2 regions of the Thalassospira sp. SM2505 genome follow, and region 1 is predicted to be linked to the other one. Evidence: predicted binding sites of a transcription regulator. Region 1 holds the regulator's gene; the other holds the start of a gene.
The links. Region 1 encodes HrcA, which represses chaperone genes, less so after heat shock. Its sites were predicted from a motif close to GTTAGCACTCNCCNNNGGNGAGTGCTAAC; they were not measured.

Region 1 (10,043 bases):
GCACGGTTTCGGCAAAAGATGCGGACACGCGGAACTCGATCCTGATTGCGGGAAAAGCAGGGCATTTATATCCCTGATACCCGGATAAACTAACACGCACCGCCGATCATGACATCAGCGATGCGTGCATATGTTCAATGCGGGCGCCAAAAGGCCCGGATTATTTAAACCTGATTATTTAAAGCAGGCCTTGACCATCTGGGCAAAGGCATCGGCACGGTGGCTCATTTCATGCTTTTTGGCCGGGTCCATTTCACCAAAGGTCTGATCATATCCCTTGGGCTGGAAAATCGGATCATAGCCAAAGCCGTGACGCCCACGTTTCGGCCAGACGATTTCGCCTTCGACCCTGCCTTCGAAATTCTCGACATGCCCGTCCGGCCAGGCCAGTGACAGCGCACAGATAAAGGACGCCCGGCGGTCGGGATGGTTGCCGATCCCGTTCTGGACTTTTTCCATCGCCATGTCGAAATCCTTGTCCGGCCCGGCCCAGCGCGCCGAATAGATGCCCGGCGCACCATCAAGGGCAGAAACCGCAAGGCCGCTATCATCGGCAAGGGCCGGAAGATTGGCCCCGTTGGCCGCCGCCACCGATTTCAGCTGTGCATTGCCGATAAAGGTCTTTTCGGTTTCTTCGGGTTCGGGAAGGTCAAGTTCTCCGGCCGAGAAAACCTCGATCCCGAAGGGTGCTAGCAATTCACCGATTTCCTTGATCTTGCCTTTGTTGTGACTGGCAATGACGAGTTTTTTTTCCGTAAAGCGACGGGCCATTTTTCTGCCTGAGATTCGGTAGGGGTCAGATGTGAAAAGCGGCAGGTATGGTTCCTGCCGCGGAAAGTCTCGTTTAACTTAAAGACCAAGGGCCTCGCGCTGCTTGGCAAACAGTTCCTTGCAGCCTTTTTCGGCCAGCGCGAACATCTTGTCATAAGACTGGCGATCAAACGGCACGTCTTCGGCAGTGGCCTGAACTTCGACAATGCCGCCATTGCCCGCCAGCACGAAATTGGCGTCCGCCCCGGCATTGCTGTCTTCGGCGTAATCCAGATCAAGCACGGCTTCGCCGTTATAGATCCCGCAAGAAATCGCTGCGACCGGCTGGGTCAGCGGGATTTCCTTGATCAGGCCAAGACGACGCACGCCCTGAAACGCCAGATGGGCCGCAACATAGGCACCGGTGATCGACGCGGTGCGCGTGCCGCCATCGGCCTGAATGACGTCGCAATCAAGGCGCATCTGCATTTCGCCCATGGCTTTCATATCGGCCACCGCACGGATCGAACGACCGATCAGGCGCTGAATTTCCTGGGTGCGGCCCGACTGGCCACCACGCGCAGCTTCACGCTGCATGCGCGAATCGGTGGCACGCGGCAGCATGCCGTATTCTGCGGTGATCCAGCCCTTGCCGGTATTGCGCATCCAACCGGGAACCTTGTCCTCGACCGTGGCGGTACAGATGACATGGGTATCGCCGAATTTGATCAGGCAGGACCCTTCGGCATATTTGGAAATGCCGGTTTCAATCGTTACGTCACGAAGCTGATCGGGGGTACGGCCGGATGGGCGCATGTGTGAGAACCTCTTGGTTACAGATCTTGTGGTTGCAGCTCTGGCACCGACGGATGGATCGCAGATGCAAACAGGCTTGAAATTTGGCCCAAAGTAAGATGACACCCGCCAAAGGTCCAGCAGTTTCCCGGCCCTGATCGACCCGGATTCGCCCAAAACCCGTCAGGAATACAAACAACGTTTTCAAACCAAGTACTTGAAACCGGTGTGCCTTCCGGCTTTTGCCCTGCAAGGGCGCAATTGACGTATACCCAATGCCTGACTAAATTCTCCCTGAGCTTGAAACAGCTTTGTCTCGACCCGCAGGCTTGGAACACATGGCCCATTTTGACGATACATTGCTGGGCGACATGAATGCGCGGTCACGTGAAGTGTTCCGCCAGATTGTCGATGCCTATGTCGAAACCGGCGAACCGATCGGTTCGCGGTCGATTGCGCGACGCATGTCCGAAAACCTTTCTGCTGCGACCATTCGCAATGTCATGTCCGATCTTGAAGAGATGGGGCTTCTGGTTGCGCCGCATATTTCGGCCGGGCGCCTGCCCAGTGAAAAGGGATTGCGGCTGTTTGTGAATGCCCTGATGGAGGTTGGCGACCTTCCCAATGCCGAACGTGACCAGCTGACCAAGAATTGCGAACAGGCGGGCTATTCGCTTGATCAGATGCTGGGCGAGGCAACATCAATGCTTTCGGGCCTGTCGCGCTGTGCCGGGCTGGTGGTTGCGCCAAAGACCGATGGCATCCGACTCAAACAGATCGAATTCGTTGCCCTGTCACCGGGCAAGGTGCTTGCCGTACTGGTGTCGCAAAATGGCAGTGTCGAAAACCGAATCCTTGATGTTCCGGTCGATTTGCCCGCCTCGGCATTGACAGAAGCGGCGAATTATCTAAATACCCGGTTGGCTGGGAAGACACTTGATGACGCAAGAGTGCTGATCACGCAGGAACGTGATCGCCTCAAGCAGGAGCTTGATGAACTTTCCGCCACACTGATTGATGCGGGCCTTGCGACATGGGCTGGCGGGATCAAGGGATCGTCCCTGATTGTAAAGGGCCAGTCCCAGCTGCTTGAAAATATCGATACAATCGAACAGCTTGAGACCGTTCGCCGCCTGTTTAACGTGCTTGAGGCCCGCGATCAGATGATTGAATTGCTCGATGTGACGACGGATGCCCAAGGCGTTCAGATTTTCATCGGGTCCGAGAACAAACTGTTTGGCGGATCGGGTCTTTCGATGGTGATTTCACCCTATCAGAATGCTGAAGGCAGCATTGTGGGTGCAATCGGGGTTGTCGGACCGACCCGGATCAATTATGCCCGGATTATTCCGCTGGTCGATTACACCGCCAAACTGGTCGGTCGACTGATTGGATAAATCGCGGCGCTGCGTGTCAGGCCGCATAACGTGAAAGTACAAGGTTAGCCATGTCGGAAACCGCAAAAAACACTCCGGAAGATCTGCAGGATGTAAATGCCGCAGAAGAAACCGCATCTGAGGACGTCGCAGCAGAGGCGACCGGCGCAGAAAGTGAAGAAGTTGTCATCGAAGACCCGATTGCCGCCCTTCAGGCCGAGGTCGCCGAGCTGAAAGACCGTCTGCTGCGTCAGGCCGCCGAGGTGGAAAACACCCGCCGCCGCGCCAAAAAAGACGTCGAGGATGCCGGCAACTACGCGATCACCAAATTCGCCCGTGACCTTCTTGATGTGGGTGACAACCTGCGCCGCGCCCTTGATGCGGCCGGTGATACATCACAGGCCGACCCGGCTATGAAAACGCTGTTTGAAGGCGTTGAAATGACCGAACAGGCCCTGCAAAAGGCTCTTGAAAAGAACGGGATCGAAAAGCTTGAACCGCTTGGCGAAAAGCTTGACCCGAACCACCATCAGGCCGTGTTTGAATTGCCGCACCCGGAATATCCGGATGGCCATGTCGCACAGGTCATGCAGGCCGGTTACGTCCTTAAGGGCCGTCTTCTGCGCCCGGCAATGGTCGGTGTTACCAAGAACCCGGCCGGAAGCAATCCGTCAAAGGATGATACGCCCGGCGGCAATGTCGATACCTCGGCATAACGACCAGAAATTCAGATAAACCGGTTTTAGCGGATCGGGTTTAGCAAGCACCCCTGCCAGACATACTTGGCGGGGGTGTTTTGTTTGCATTAGGCTGTCGGACAAAAGTACGCTGCCAATCAAGGAATATTTACATGCCGCTCCGCCCCGATCTGATTGAAATCCTGCGCGACGAAGCCGTTCCGATTGTCATTCTGACAGGTGCGGGGATTTCCAAGGAAAGCGGTCTTCATACCTTCCGCGATCCCGATGGCATCTGGGCGAAATACGATATTGCCGAAGTCGCAACGCCCGAGGCCTTCGTTAACAATCCCGATCTGGTGCATTATTTCTATAATGACCGGCGCGCCGGATTGCGCGACCCCGCCATCGTGCCAAATGCCGCACATCTGGCACTTGCACGCCTTGAAGCCGAATGGCCGGGGGATGTTTTGCTGGTCACCCAGAATGTCGATGATCTGCATGACCGGGCCGGATCAAAAAACCTGATCCATATGCATGGCGAGCTTCTTAAAATCCGCTGCAACCATTGTGACCTTCTGACGGTCTGGGCTGATGATCTCGCCCGGGAAACCCCGTGCTCGTCCTGCGGCAATGCGGGGGGCTTGCGCCCGCATGTGGTGTGGTTTGGCGAAATGCCCCTTGAGATGGAACGTATTTATGACGCCCTTGGCAAATGCGGGCTTTTCATTTCAATCGGAACGTCGGGCAATGTCTATCCGGCAGCCGGATTTGTGCAGGTCGCCCGTGAAGAAGCCGAGGCCGAAACCGTCGAGCTCAATCTTGAACCCAGTTCCGGCGCAACCCTGTTTGATCATAGCGCCTATGGGGCGGCAACCGATCTGGTGCCGGGATTTGTCGCGGCTTTGCTCAAGGACTAGAAATTCACAAGATCGCGAAACTGACGCTCGCCTTCGCGGCTAAAACGTACGATACGCGACTCCGCCACCCGCCTGGCCCAGCCCAGATCGTAAAACCGGTCGAGCAATGCCGCGCCGAATGATCCGGCCAGATGGGATTGCCGTGCACTCCAGTCCAGACATTCGCGGCAAAGCGGTCGGCGTTTGCTGCGCAAGGCATCAAGATCAATACCGAATTCCCCGGCAAATGTGATCCCGGCTGCGGTCAGGGCAACACCGTTCAGGTCACTTTCAATCAGATTGCGCTTTGTTAGCCCCTCAAACAGCGCAACCCCCATATCCCCGGCCAGATGGTCATAGCAAACGCGCGCATGGCGTAATTCCGGATCCTTGGGGCCGGTCCGCACCCGGTTATGCCCGACCCGGTTGGCAATCCCCATCAGCACTTCAAGCGCCTCGACAATATCGGGGCCGGAAAGGGTGAAATAGCGATGCCGCCCCTGCTTGCGCGGGGTGACAATCATTCCGGCCTCAAGCTTTGCCAGATGCGAGCTTGCAGTTTGCGGCGTTACACCGGCTTCTTGCGCCAGTTCGGTTGCGGTTAATGCCCGACCACCCATCAGAGCGGTCAGCATGTTTGCGCGCGCCGGATCACCAAGCAATGCAGCCACGCGGGCAATATCGGGTCCTTCTTTCATAGTTCGATGGTAATCGAAGCATCTATGACCGGCAATCGCGATAATGGTCCTGTCACCTGATCTCCTGAAAGGACGTTGTCATGATCACCTGTTTCATCCGCTATGAAATCGATCCATATAAAAAGGATGCCTTCATTGAATATGCCCGCAACTGGGGACAGGCCATTCCGCGCTGCGGGGCCGACCTTGTCGGGTATTTCGCACCGCATGAAGGATCGGTCTCAACCGCCTATGGCATCTACCATTTGCCCGATCTGGCCTCATATGAAGCCTATCGCGCCCGGTTAAAGGACGATCCGTTGGGTCGGGAAAACTACGAATTTTCCCAACGTGAAAAATTCATCCTGCGCGAGGAACGCCAGTTTCTCAAAATTGCTTCCACCCCGCATACGGAGCTGATCAAACCATGATTGCCGTCATCTTCGAAGTCACGCCCCATCCGGCCCGCTATGATGATTACCTTGCCATCGCAGCCGATCTCAAACCGGTGCTTGAGAAAATGGATGGTTTCATCTCGGTCGAGCGGTTTCAAAGCTTGACCACGCCGGGCAAGGTTCTGTCACTATCGTTCTGGCGCGACGAGGAAGCGGTCAAGGCATGGCGCAATATCGGTGAACATCGCACGGCACAGAGCAAAGGCCGAAATACGATATTTGAAGATTACCGGCTGCGCGTGGCAGGCGTGATCCGTGATTATGGCATGCATGAACGCGATCAGGCGCCTGCCGACTCCCGCCATCAGCATGAAAGTCCCTAGATCATAAGTTTTTTTTGATCAGGCCTCTGCCGGTTTCGGGGATGCTTCGTCATCCCCGACCTCTTCGGCGTCGTCAATCTGCTGTGGTTTGGCACCGCCTTTGTAATCAAGCAGCATCACCGCCAGAATGACAATCCCCGCCCCGATAAAAATGACCGGTACCGGCAACATGTCAAAAAAGATCAGATCCATCGCCACCGAGAACGGCAGGGCCGTATAGGCCGCTGGCGACACCACACTGGCATCGGCCACCCGCACGGCCCGCAGAACCATGTAATTGGTCATCATCGCAAAGAAACCGGCCCCCGCCGAATAGGCCCAATCGGCAAAAGACGCCGGCTGCCAGGAAATCAGGGCAATCGGAACCCAGATCACAACTGCGATGATCTGCGGCCAGAACAGCATGGAAAAATTGGTTTCGGTGCGCGTCATGACCTTGGCAAACAGGGTCTGGGCCGAGAAGCAAAAAGCCCCGAACAGGGCCGCGGCAACACCAAGCGGCACCCCGAAACCATCCATGCGCGGCGCGCACATTACCCAAACTCCGACCAGTCCGAGCAGGGTGGCAATCATTTTACGCGCTGTCAGCTTTTCACCGAGAATCACGACGGCGAGCAAGACTGTCAGCAATGCCTCGATAAACAGATAGGCATTGACCTCGGCGATGCTCATCTGGCGCAGCGCAAAGAACACGAAGAACAGCGACCCGTACCACAATATTCCGCGCGCAATATGGGCCATCGGGCGGCGGGTCCTGACTGGACGCACGCCAATAAACATCAGAACGATCAGGAACACCGCAACTGTGGTGACTGCACGCATGGCGATGATCTGTGCGGTCGGGACATCATGGGACACCAGCTTGGCACAGACATCGACAAAAACGCCCGAGGCCATCGCAGCAGTCATCCATAAAACGCCGCGGACATTTCCGCTCAGGCGCATCAGCGTCCCGGTCATGATCGTTTCCAATTTCATGGGTTATTTGGGGGTTTCCGGCAGTCAGGGAGACTGGCTTACGGGGTGGCGCAAGGAGACATCGGAAAATCTTCGGCCGGAAACCCTTTATGCAGATGATACTGCCCGCTTGTTTGGAAAAATACGAATGAAAGGTTTTCAGCCATTGTTGAGTTTTTTTTGCCCCTTTTTAACATCAGTCCTGATAGACAATATTGACGAAGGAAACTGTTCGTATGGAAACACAAAATGCGCCGGAAATTGCCCCCCTTACGCGCACTTGTCGCTTTTGAAGCCACCGCCCGCCACCAAAGCGTAAAAGGTGCAGCCGAAGAATTGCACGTCACGCAAAGTGCCATCAGCCATCAGCTGCGCCAGCTTGAGGAAAACCTTGGTGTTGTGCTGTTCACCCGCAAAGGTCGGGGACTAAGCACAACCAAATCGGCCGAACTTCTTTTGCCGCGCCTGACCGAGGCCCTTGACGGCATTGCCGATATCACCAGCGAAGTCGGCCCGGACAAGGGCAAGGCAATCCGTATCGGCGCGCTTGCAACCCCGGCATTGACCGTATTGCTTTATGAACTTGATAACCTGCGCGACCGGCTGCCATCTGATATTCCCGTCCAGTTCCGCAAGATCGAGTTTGATGACGGGCTTGATCCGCTTGAAATTGATCTGGCTCTTCAAATCGCGCCCAAGGACCTGCCCGGTCCGGAAGACTGGGTAACCGAACTTCTCACCCCGGAAGTCTATACCGCCTTTGCCGCCCCCGAATGGCTGGCAAAGCGCGGCTTTGATGCGTGTCATATCAATGTTTCGGAACTGGGCCCACGTGATATTCTGCTGATTGACAGTGACAGCGAACAGTTTGCCCAGATCGAACAATGGTTCAAGGATGCCAGCTTCTCGCTCGCCGATTGCTGGACCTTCAGCCACCATATCTGGGCACTCGAAGCCGCACGCGCCGGACAGGGCATCGTTGCAAGCACCGATGTCGTTGCACGTAACTATGTCGAACGTGGCGAGCTGGTTCCGCTGAATTTCCCGGATTTCATTTCGCACTGGTGGTATCGCCTTCTGATCCGGCCTGCACGCCAGAAAGACCCGGTCGTGATCGAAGCCGCCAAATGGATCAGGGAACTGATCAATCCCAAAACCGCGTCACTGGCGCGAAAGAAGTTTATGTAAGCAATTTGTCAATTGCCCTTAAGATTTCGTAAGGGTAGGCTCGGGTAATAAAAACGGGCAAAGCTGCACAAAAACGGGGTAAACGGGGTACGTGGGGGGAAGATGACATCCTTGGTGTCGGTCGTGGTCACGACCTATAATTGGCCTGAAGCACTTTCTCTGGTGCTGAATTCGCTTGCCGATCAGAATGATCGTAACTTTGAAATCATCATTGCCGATGACGGATCAGCAGGTCCGACAACACGTGTGATCGAAAATTTTGCAGCAACCTGCCCGGTTCCGGTCAAACATTACTGGCATGAAGATAGCGGTTTTCGCGTCGCCAAGGCGCGTAATGGCGCCATTGCCATGGCCGAAGGCGAACTTGTCATCTTTATTGATGGTGACTGCTGTGTCATGCCCGACTTCATCACCCGCCACCGCAAGGCAGCCGAGGCCGGATGCCTTGTTTCAGGCAAGCGCGTTTTCATCAAGCAGCGCCTGACCAAAACCCTTCTCGAGCGCAAATGGGCCTTTCACAAATGGCCGCGCGCAGCCCTTTTTGCCGTATCGCTTTTCGGATTCTGCAATCGACCGTTCCAGTTCATTCGCCTGCCCCATAAAGGCCCCTGGCTTTGGGAGCATGAAAATTGCTGGCGCAAGGCGCAGACCTGCAATCTTGGCGTTTTCAAAGCCGATATTGATCGTATTCACGGCTTTGATGAAGCATATGAAGGACATGGCTGGGAAGATTCCGATTTTGTCCTGCGCCTGTTGCGGTCAGGCCTGCGGCGCAAGAATGTCGAATATTGCTCGCCGGTGCTGCATCTGTTCCATGATCGCAAAATTCCAGCGCGTCATCAGGGCGGCCTTGTATCCAACTGGCATCTGTTTAACGAACACCTGCTAAATGATCATGATCGTTTCCTGCCATCAACCGTCGTTGCCCGGGCAGAAACCCCTGAATCGTCTTCTTTATTCGCATCCGCAAAAGAAATTGCCTGATTTTCGACCAAGGATGCATGTGGACCCCCTTGGAAGCTGCGGCAATTCGCGATAAAAGGTCGGCATCATTCTCCTTCGGGTGCATTTTTGCATCTTCGAAGCCGAACACAGCCGTCCCGGATACCGGGGCATGCCTTTATAGAAGCGAAAGGGATTTTCCCAGATGGATCTCAGCAAGATTGCCGTCGGCAAAGATGTTCCGTGGGACGTAAATGTCGTCATCGAAATTCCGCAGGGCGGACCGGTCAAATACGAAGTAGACAAGGATTCCGGAGCTGTCTTTGTTGACCGTTTCCTGCATACCTCGATGTATTACCCGGTCAATTACGGTTTCATTCCCAACACCCTTGGCGAAGATGGTGACCCGGTCGACGCGATGGTCATGTTCCGCGAGCCGGTCGTTGCCGGTTCGGTGATCCGTGCACGCCCGATCGGTGTTCTGATCATGGAAGACGAAGCCGGTCAGGACGAAAAACTGATCTGCGTTCCCCATGACAAGATCGACCCCTACTATACCGACATCAAATCCCACGAAGATCTTCCACAGATCTTCCGCGACCAGATCCAGCATTTCTTCGAGCGTTACAAAGACCTCGAAAAAGGCAAATGGGTAAAGGTCACCGGTTGGGAAGGCGCTGAAAAAGCTGCCAGCCTGATCGAAGAAGGTGTCGCACGCCTGGCCAAGTAAATCTGGCAAAATAGTCGGCCCTGCACGATTATAATGATTGCAAACAACGCTCTGTTCGAACGACAGAGCGTTGTTTTTTTGACTTTTTGTCAAAATAGACGACAATGCAGTGTGTTTTGGGGCTCTCATAACGTATCGGAATTCGATCCGTGCCCGATGAACAGAACGACCACCCTTCCAGCATCATAAAAATCATAAGTGCCGACATCACGACGCTGGACACAGATGCGATTGTCAACGCCGCCAATCAGGCCCTTTTGCCCGGCGGGGGTGT
Region 2 (10,043 bases), 1.8 Mb from region 1:
CGTGCGAGAAACCTTGGCTGGGTGGACATGCACTGTCACCGGATCATGCCAATGGCTGGCAAGTTTGCGCACCGTCAGCTGTTCCGTTCCGCGAGGGCGACCCGATCCCCGAAGCCCTTTCAAAGTCGCGCATTTCCGAAATCGTGCAGGCCTTTGTCGAAAGCGCAAAACGTTCGATCCGCATCGGTTTTGATGCCATCGAAATCCACGCTGCCCATGGCTATTTGCTCCATCAGTTCCTGTCCCCTCATTCGAACAAGCGTGACGATGAATATGGCGGATCGTTTGAAAACCGCGTGCGCATCGTTCTTGAGATTTATGACGCCATCCGCGCAGAAGTCGGCACCGACTACCCGCTGGGTATCCGTATTTCGGCCACCGACTGGGTTGATGACGGCTGGGACATTGATCAAAGCGTCGAACTTGCCAAACTGCTTCATGCACGCGGTTGCGATTTCATTGATGTTTCGTCCGGCGGTCTGCACATTGATCAGAAAATCCCGCTTGGCCCGAACTATCAGGTTCCGTTTGCAGCCCGTATCAAGGCAGAAACCGGCATGACCACCATTGCGGTTGGCCTGATCACCGAGGCCGAACAGGCAGAAGCCATCACCTTTACCGGTCAGGCCGATGCCATCGCCCTTGCGCGCGGCATCCTTTATGACCCGCGCTGGCCCTGGCACGCCGCAGCAACCCTTGGGGCCGAAGTCAAAGCTGCCCCGCAATATCTGCGCTGTCAGCCGCGCAGCCTTAAAAAGCTGTTTGGCTGATCTGAACCACCAAAAGCCTGGCACAACAATGTGCCTGGCTTTTTTTTATTTCTCTGACCTGCACGCAAAAAGGGCCCCGCAATTGCGGAGCCCTTCCTGTAGTGCAAAGGTCGGTTGGTTGGTAAGGCTTAGAAGCCCATGCCACCCATGCCGCCCATACCACCCATGCCACCCATGTCAGGTGCGCCAGCCGGTTTGTCTTCGGCTTTCTCGGCGATCATGCATTCGGTAGTGATCAGCAGACCAGCGACCGAAGCTGCGTCCTGCAGGGCAGTACGAACAACTTTGGCCGGGTCGATGATGCCAGCTTTGATCAGGTTGGTGTATTCGCCCTTCTGAGCGTCATAACCGAACTCGATGTCGTCCTGCTCAAGCAGTTTGCCAGCAACAACCGCGCCGTCTACGCCAGCGTTGGTTGCGATCTGACGAACCGGTGCCTGAAGGGCACGGCGAACGATGTCAACACCGATGGTCTGGTCATGGTTTTCACCTTCGAGACCGTCAAGCGCACGGACAGAGTACAGAAGAGCCGTACCGCCACCAGCAACGATGCCTTCTTCGACAGCAGCGCGGGTCGCGTGCAGAGCATCGTCAACACGGTCTTTGCGTTCTTTAACTTCGATTTCCGAAGCGCCACCGATCTTGATCACTGCAACACCGCCTGCGAGTTTCGCGAGACGTTCCTGCAGTTTTTCACGATCGTAATCAGAGGTGGTTTCTTCGATCTGAGCGCGGATCTGGGCAACACGGCCTTCGATCTGTGCTTTCTCGCCAGCGCCATCAATGATGGTGGTTTCTTCTTTGGTGATGGTAACCGATTTCGCGGTACCGAGCATGTCAAGCGTAACGCTTTCAAGCTTGATGCCGAGATCTTCGGAAACAACCTGACCACCGGTAAGGATTGCAATGTCTTCGAGCATTGCTTTACGACGGTCGCCGAAGCCCGGTGCTTTGACAGCAGCGATTTTCAGACCACCGCGCAGCTTGTTGACAACCAGGGTTGCCAGAGCTTCGCCTTCGATGTCTTCAGCAATGATCAGAAGCGGCTTGCCGGTCTGAACAACAGCTTCGAGCAGCGGAAGAACCGGCTGCAGCGAGGAGATTTTCTTGTCGAAGAGCAGGATGTACGGAGCATCCATTTCTGCAACCATTTTCTCCGGGTTGGTTACGAAGTACGGAGACAGGTAACCACGATCGAACTGCATGCCTTCGACAACGTCGAGTTCGGTGTGCAGGCCTTTTGCTTCTTCAACGGTGATAACGCCTTCGTTGCCAACTTTTTCCATGGCTTCAGCGATCATGTCGCCGACTTCACGGTCACCGTTAGCAGAGATGTTACCAACCTGGGCGATCTCATCGCGACCAGCAACTTTACGTGCACGGCCCTGGATGGATTCGATAACCTTGGAGGTCGCGAGGTCGATACCGCGCTTCAGGTCCATCGGGTTCATGCCGGCAGCAACAGCCTTGTTGCCTTCACGAACGATTGCCTGTGCCAGAACGGTTGCGGTGGTGGTGCCGTCACCAGCCAGATCGGCGGTTTTCGACGCAACTTCGCGAACCATCTGTGCGCCCATGTTTTCGAACTTGTCAGAAAGTTCGATTTCCTTGGCGACAGAAACACCGTCCTTGGTTACGCGCGGAGCGCCAAAGGACTTCTCGATAACAACGTTACGACCTTTCGGGCCGAGGGTCACCTTGACAGCATCTGCCAGGATGTCGACACCGCGCAGCATCTTGGCGCGTGCATCGGTGGAGAATTTTACTTCTTTAGCAGCCATAATATTCTTTCCTCTCTATGAGACGGATGAACGTGGACTTAAGTCACCCAAAGGGCTGACTTATTCCATGATGCCCATGATGTCGGATTCTTTCATGATCAGCAGCTCTTCGCCGTCGACCTTGACTTCGGTACCCGACCATTTGCCGAACAGGACTTTGTCACCTGCCTTGACGTCGAGGGCTACGACCGAGCCATCTTCTTTGCGAACGCCAGAACCAACAGCGACGACTTCGCCTTCCTGCGGTTTTTCTTTGGCGGTATCCGGAATAATGATGCCACCGGCAGTTTTGGTGTCGGACTCGACACGACGTACCAGTACTCGATCATGCAGCGGACGGAACTTCATTTTAGACAACTCCGTGTTAAAGCTAAGGCTCGTTAATAACTAAGACTAACCGGGATGAGCCCGTATTAGCACTCACCCCCGGCGAGTGCTAACAGCATTTATTGGAGTGCCTGTTTAAAGTCAATAGGAAGATGTAAAAAGACGCAGAAATGTCACGATTTTTACGCATTTCCGGCGATTCAAACCGAACAAAAAACCGTCTTCCAAGAAGGGCTGCTGATCACACCATTTTCTATCAACCCGCACAACCCTGCCGTACAAAAATATTTCGCTGCGAACCGACCCACATGCCCTTGCAATTACAAGATCGCAACATTCAGTCAGCGAAGTTCGAAATAGCGCTCATATAATGCTGGCTCATCAAAATGCCGGCGTCCGACAAAGGCGGTTGCATGATGCCCCCACTGGCGCATTGCGCCAGGCCGGTCCACCCCCATTGGCCACAGGATGAAACGTTCCATTCTTTCGGTGCCCGGGACGAAACCGTCTTCATCATAAAGGCTTTCATATCCGCTGCCATCTTTGAGCGGAATGCTCGCAAGTGATTGCTCTGGCTGCATTGATGCTTTTATGGGCGTCAGGGTATTCACGTCTGAATTTTCCGGAGTCACGGCCAAAAGATAGTGACTGATCGCATCAACCCACAGCACCGGACGGGCAAGGGTCGCCGACGCTACAGCACCGGCCGGGCTTTCAGCCGTCTCGCGAATATCACCATCTTCGGGTGCCACAATTCGCTGCAATGACGATGTCGGGAAGAACATATGATAGCAGCCACACCCATGAATGCTGTCCGCAATCAGAGGATGCCCTTCTCCATCAAGGGTGACGCGCCAGATCAATGCATCAAGATGCCCGGCGAGAATATCAAACATTCCCTGTGCCGGTCGTTCGGGGAACCAGACCGAATAGATGATTTGCGGACGCCATTGGTTATTAAACCAGGTATGGCTGAGCCGGTAATAGATTGCAGGGCGATCAAGATCGACAATCGACAAGCCCTCACGCGATGGCAGGGCCGGTGTACCGATGCGATCACTGCTTGTCAGCGTGCGTATCCGAAATTCCGGCGCATAGCGTTCGGCAAGCGATTTGAGCTCGGCATGCGTTGGTATGATCCGGCCAAAGGCATCTTTTTCAATTGCTTTGATCGCGATGGCGTCTTGCCCTGCATCTCCCTGCCCGTCTGCACGATAGCGCTGCCAGTGACCAGAAGCCTGCAAGGCCTCTTCGGACAGATCAAAGCTTCCAAAATTATCACGCTTCCAGCTTTCATAGCCAAAATGCGCGGCAAAGGCTGTTAACGGATAAAACCCGGCAATGCGTTGAAAATCCAGATAGTCATCAGGCACGAAAACCGCCTTGGACAACGACGCGTAATCACCAATGGTCAGTCCCGCAGCCATTTGACTCGCACAGTTTTCGACTTCTGTCAGAGACAGTTCCGCAGCAACAGGAAGATTGCGCAGCTCGTCTGCCCGCGCGTCACGATCAAGTGCGCGCATCTGCGCCACCCAGTCGGCAAACAACAGCTCGCCCTGAGCGCCTTGCGCTATGGCGGTCCCGACCTGCTTGCCCATCAGCACCGAATTTCGGTTGGCCCGCAGAAACCGGTATCCGGCAACAGGTGCCGCACCGATGTTTCGTTGTCCCTGATCAGTAATCAACGCATCGAACTCGCGGAGCTGCTGCGAACAACTTGGTGACGAGACCACAGAAACGCCACTTTGATGGCTACTACATGCTGAAAGAAAACCAGCAAGAAGCACCGGGACATAGCGCAAACGAAATTGCATCGACTGCCCTTTCATATCCGGACAAAACGCGAGCGGCTGGACCAGCAACACCTTTGAGCCAACCTTCATCTGACGACAAAACACAGCATAGGGTCGAAACATTGCAGATTGAAACACTTGATATCACCGACATTAAGTTGCTCTTTCCGCGAAAGTTTGGTGACGAACGGGGTTTCTTCTCCGAAACCTACAGTCAGTCACGCTTTAACCAAGCAGGCATTTCAGTCGAATTTGTTCAGGACAATCATTCACTTTCGCGCGAAGCCGGGGTTTTGCGCGGCCTTCATTACCAATGCCCGCCCTTTGCCCAGGACAAACTCGTCCGCGTTGCTCGTGGTCGCATCCTTGATATCGCCGTCGATATTCGCAAAAATTCGCCGACCTTTGGCAAATGGGTTTCTGCTGAACTCAGCGCTGATGACTGGAACCAGATCTTTGTTCCCAAGGGATTTGCCCACGGTTTCGCAACGCTCGAAGCAGATACAGAAGTCATTTACAAGGTGTCTGCTCCTCACTCGCCTGAAAGCGAGCGGGCAATCATGTGGAACGACCCCGACATCGGTATTTCCTGGCCATTCGATGCTGATGACGTGACCCTGTCTGCCAAAGATGCGGCGGCAATGAGCTTTGCCGATTACTGCAAAGACCCGGATTTCTGATATCCCTACATCTGATCGTAGGTTTTCAACACAGTTTGCAAATAGGTCTTGTAGGAGCTCGCACTATATTGCGCGGTCAGCTCCTCAAACTGATTGAGTGAAATCAGACCATTGCGCAACGCGATTTCTTCCGGGCAAGCAATCTTGAGACTTTGACGATTTTCAACGGTCCGAACGAAATTCGCAGCATCAAGCATCGCCCCGTGCGTCCCGGTATCAAGCCATGCGTAACCGCGCCCCATTTTCTCGACCCGTAATGCACCACGTTCGAGATAGGCCTTGTTAACATCGGTGATTTCAAGTTCCCCACGCGCCGATGGCTTTATGGATCGGGCAATATCAATGACATTGCGATCGTAGAAATACAGCCCAGTCACTGCATAGTTGGATTTCGGCACAGTCGGTTTTTCTTCGATATCCAGGGCGATACCATTGCGATCAAACTCGACCACGCCATAGCGTTCCGGGTCATGGACAAAATAGGCAAACACGGTCGCCCCTTCCTGATGCTGCATGGCATTTGCCAGCAACTCTGTCAGGCCATGACCAAAATAGATGTTATCGCCAAGTATCAGACAACAGGTATCGTCACCGATGAAATTCGCACCAACAATAAATGCATCGGCCAGACCGCGTGGCTCCGTCTGCACCGAATAATCCAGACGAATCCCCCACTGGCTGCCATCGCCCAACAATTCCCGAAACAGGGGAACATCATTTGGCGTACTGATCACAAGAATCTCCGTGATCCCCGCAAGCATCAATGTTGTAAGCGGGTAATAGATCATCGGCTTGTCATAGACAGGCTGCAATTGCTTTGACACGACCAGTGTCGAAGGATGAAGCCGCGATCCGGTGCCCCCGGCCAGAATGATCCCCTTACGCATGGCGGTCATCCTTCTCAAGAGCGACCAGAACGCGTCCGAGGCTTTCCGTCAAAGAAGGAAAATCGACACAAAAGTCTTCCCTGATCCTCCGGTTTGACAAGACGGAATAGGCCGGTCGCCTGACCGCACTCGGAAACTGATCCGAGCGAACAGGTGTGATTTGGCAATCCGCCCCTGACCAGTCAGGTCCGAACACGTCTGCGCCAAGAACCTGAATGCGACGGGCAAAAGCGCACCAATTTACCGGTTCATTCGCAACCACATGATAGGTGCCAAATCCCCGAAACCCGTCAGTCACGATGACCGGCAAAACCTGCAAGACAATACGCGCCAAATCCAGTGCGCTTGTCGGGCATCCGATCTGGTCGTCAACGACTTTGACTTCATCGGTCTCGGCCAAAAGGCGGCACATCGTTTTGATGAAATTCTTGCCAAACGGGCTATAGAGCCATGAGGTTCTGAAAATAAGATGTCTCGGGTTCAGATCACGAACCGCTTGCTCTCCGGCAAGTTTTGTTTGCCCATATATGCCCAGCGGAGCAACGCGATCCGTCTCGACATAAGGTCTTCTGGCATTTCCATCAAAGACATAATCCGTCGAAAAATGAATGAACGGAATTGCATGCTTTGCAGTCTGTTCGGACATTACTTTCACTGCCGTCGCATTGATTGCAAGTGCACGATCAGGTTCGCTTTCGGCAAGATCAACTGCCGTATAGGCAGCTGTGTTGATGACAATATCCGGACATATTTTGTCGACAACTGCGGCAATGTCCGATGGATATTCAAGATCGCAGCAACTGCGCCCGATGAAATTCAACTCAACATCTGAGAAGCTGCTTTCCTCTTGCGCGAGACATCTGGCCAACTGGCTATTCTGTCCAAAAACAAGCGCCCTAATCATTGCGCTTCTCCGTCCCAAGTCCGGATCGTGCAATCGCATTCTGCTTTTTCAGAAGAGGTTCCCACCAGGATTGATGATCGACATACCACTGCACTGTCTGGCACAATCCATTGTCAAAACTGTATTTCGGGCTCCAGCCCAGTTCATCGCGCATTTTGGTCGCATCAATTGCATAGCGCCAATCATGCCCCGGTCTGTCTTCAACAAACTCGACAACATCCTCGAACCGGCCGGTCTGATCACCTCGCTTAAGCTGCCTTACCGTCTCAAAAACCGCCCGGACAAGGTCGATATTTCTGACCTCGTTGCCTCCGCCAACATTGTATTTTTCACCAACCTTTCCACGTGTGAGGATGGCTAATAAAGCTTCTGCATGGTCATCAACATGCAACCAGTCGCGTGTGTTCATACCGGTGCCATACACGGGCAGTTTGCCGCCCTGCAATGCCTTGATTGCCATCAGCGGAATGAGTTTTTCCGGAAACTGGTATGGGCCGTAATTGTTCGAACAATTACTAGTCAGAACCGGCAATCCATACGTCTGATGCCAGGCTCGCACCAAGTGATCAGAACTCGCCTTGCTTGCGGAATAAGGAGAGTTTGGCGCATAGGCGGTTTGTTCGGTGAAGTAACCTTCATCACCCAGTGAACCGTAAACTTCATCTGTAGATATGTGATGGAATCTGAACGCGCTTTGCCCGGCGGGCGTCAATGCGTCAAAATAGGTACGCGCCACTTCGAGCAAGGTAAAGGTGCCAACGATATTGGTCTGCACAAACGCAGCTGGACCATCAATCGAACGATCAACATGACTTTCTGCAGCAAGATGCATGACAGCTGTTGGTTTGAAATCCGCAAACAGCTTTTCGACGACGTCTCTGTTGCAAATATCTTCCTGACAAAATCGATAGTTTCTCTGTCCGGACACACTTTCAAGCGCACGAAGGTCAGCCGCGTAGGTCAGCTTGTCGATATTGAGAATTTCACAGTCATCCCGACCGGCCAGAAGCCGACAAACTGCCGAACCGATGAAACCGGCACCGCCTGTTACAATAATTCTCATCGTGAACTCTTTGTCTGCAAGCTGCGTGTCATTCAGTGCAAGGCACTGCAATTATTCATGGAAAACTTGCGAACTGTATTGGCGGTTCAATCCGTCAATTTAATGGCGCGTTCCAACGCATTCATGCCACTTTTCATGCCCGACGTGGCTGCGACCAGCGTACACTTAGGAACGCCGCGCAATAAAAAAGCCGGATGCAAAGGCATCCGGCTTGATGGTGTCTGATATGAAAAGTGGGCTTATTCGACCGTTACCGACTTTGCAAGATTACGCGGCTGATCAACGTCGGTGCCCTTATGGACCGCAACGTGATAGGCCAGCATCTGAACCGGGATGGTATAAAGGATCGGTGCGACGAAATCGGCAACCTTGGGCAGTTCCACCGTTGCAGATGCCATATCACCAAGTTTCGAAAGCCCCGGCGCGTCCGAGATAAAGATCACGCGCCCACCTCGTGCGGCGGCTTCCTGCATGTTTGAGGCGGTTTTTTCAAACAGCTCGTCAGACGGCGCAATGACAATGATCGGAACTGACTGGTCAATCAGGGCGATCGGGCCATGCTTCATCTCGCCCGCAGCGTACCCTTCGGCGTGGATATAGGAAATTTCCTTGAGCTTGAGCGCCCCTTCCATCGCAATCGGATAGCCAAGCCCGCGCCCGAGATACAAAACATCGCGCGCATCGGCAATATCAAGCGCCAGTTTCTTGAGCGCCTCGTCATGATGCAGGACCTCGGCCGCGTGTTTTGGCACTTCGGTCAGGGCATTGACGATGGCAGCTTCCTCGTCCTTGGCAAGGGTGCCGTTTTCGCGCCCGATGGTGACTGCAAGGCAGGCCAGAACTGTGAGCTGCGTGGTAAATGCCTTGGTCGATGCAACGCCGATTTCAGGTCCGGCATAAGTCAGAAGCACCACGTCACTTTCACGGGCAATCGTGCTTTCCGGCACATTGACGATCGAGACGATCTTCTGGCCTTTGGACTTCGCATACCGAAGGGCTGCAAGGGTATCGAGCGTTTCACCGGATTGCGAAATGAACAGTGCCACACCGCCTTTGGGTAGCGGCGGACAGCGATAGCGGAACTCGGATGCAACATCGACATCGACGCCCAGACCGGCATAACGTTCGATCCAGTGTTTTGCCACCAGACCGGCATAGAAAGACGTGCCGCAGGCAACAATCGTCAGGCGGGTCGCATCGGCAAACGAAAACGGCATATCAGGCAGTTTGATGGTCTGGGTCGCCGGGTTGATGAAGGCGTGCAGGGTGTCGCCGATCACCGCCGGTTGCTCGAAGATTTCCTTCTGCATGAAGTGATTGTAATTGCCCTTGCCCATCATCGCGCCAGAAACGGCCGACAGTTTGGTTTCGCGGGTAACATCAACATCATTTTCATCGCGAACCTGAACAGAATCACGGGTCATCTCGACCCAGTCACCCTCTTCGAGGTAAATCAGCTTGTTGGTAAGATGCGAAAGCGCCATGGCGTCCGAGCCAAGATACATCTCCCCCTCACCGAGTCCAACGGCAAGCGGAGTACCGCGACGCGCACCAAAGATCACATCGTGATGACCCGCGATCATGATCACCAGCGCAAAGGCGCCTTCGATCCGGTGCAGGGTGGCAGCAACGGCGTCACGCGGTGATTTGCCCTGATCGAGGAAATCGGACACCAGATGGACAACCACCTCGGTATCGGTATCGGTGGCAAAGACGCGCCCTTTGGCAGAGAGCTCTGCCTTGATTTCCTGATAGTTCTCAATGATGCCGTTATGAACGACAGCAACCTTGCCATCGGTATGCGGATGGGCGTTGTTCTCCGTCGGAACGCCATG

Region 2: groES (co-chaperone GroES) is a predicted target of HrcA. The motif match lies at 2,964-2,992, and genes of this name have one in related genera.

What each region holds. Positions count from the first base shown of each region.
Region 1 is NZ_CM142731.1:513,357-523,399, reverse strand. Features, by position in the region: gene hemW (radical SAM family heme chaperone HemW) at 1-28, opposite strand, end outside; gene rdgB (RdgB/HAM1 family non-canonical purine NTP pyrophosphatase) at 175-771, opposite strand; gene rph (ribonuclease PH) at 850-1,566, opposite strand; gene hrcA (heat-inducible transcriptional repressor HrcA) at 1,884-2,942, shown strand; gene grpE (nucleotide exchange factor GrpE) at 2,993-3,637, shown strand; gene ACTU44_RS02375 (NAD-dependent deacylase) at 3,772-4,518, shown strand; gene ACTU44_RS02370 (ArsR/SmtB family transcription factor) at 4,515-5,195, opposite strand; gene ACTU44_RS02365 (NIPSNAP family protein) at 5,276-5,605, shown strand; gene ACTU44_RS02360 (antibiotic biosynthesis monooxygenase family protein) at 5,602-5,952, shown strand; gene ACTU44_RS02355 (DMT family transporter) at 5,971-6,912, opposite strand; gene ACTU44_RS02350 (LysR family transcriptional regulator) at 7,159-8,097, shown strand; gene ACTU44_RS02345 (glycosyltransferase) at 8,200-9,081, shown strand; gene ppa (inorganic diphosphatase) at 9,245-9,769, shown strand; gene ACTU44_RS02335 (macro domain-containing protein) at 9,919-10,043, shown strand, end outside.
Region 2 is NZ_CM142731.1:3,386,659-3,396,701, forward strand. Features, by position in the region: gene ACTU44_RS15895 (NADH:flavin oxidoreductase/NADH oxidase) at 1-770, shown strand, start outside; gene groL (chaperonin GroEL) at 899-2,551, opposite strand; gene groES (co-chaperone GroES) at 2,612-2,899, opposite strand; gene ACTU44_RS15910 (hypothetical protein) at 3,220-4,695, opposite strand; gene rfbC (dTDP-4-dehydrorhamnose 3,5-epimerase) at 4,797-5,354, shown strand; gene rfbA (glucose-1-phosphate thymidylyltransferase RfbA) at 5,360-6,241, opposite strand; gene rfbD (dTDP-4-dehydrorhamnose reductase) at 6,234-7,145, opposite strand; gene rfbB (dTDP-glucose 4,6-dehydratase) at 7,138-8,208, opposite strand; gene glmS (glutamine--fructose-6-phosphate transaminase (isomerizing)) at 8,448-10,043, opposite strand, start outside.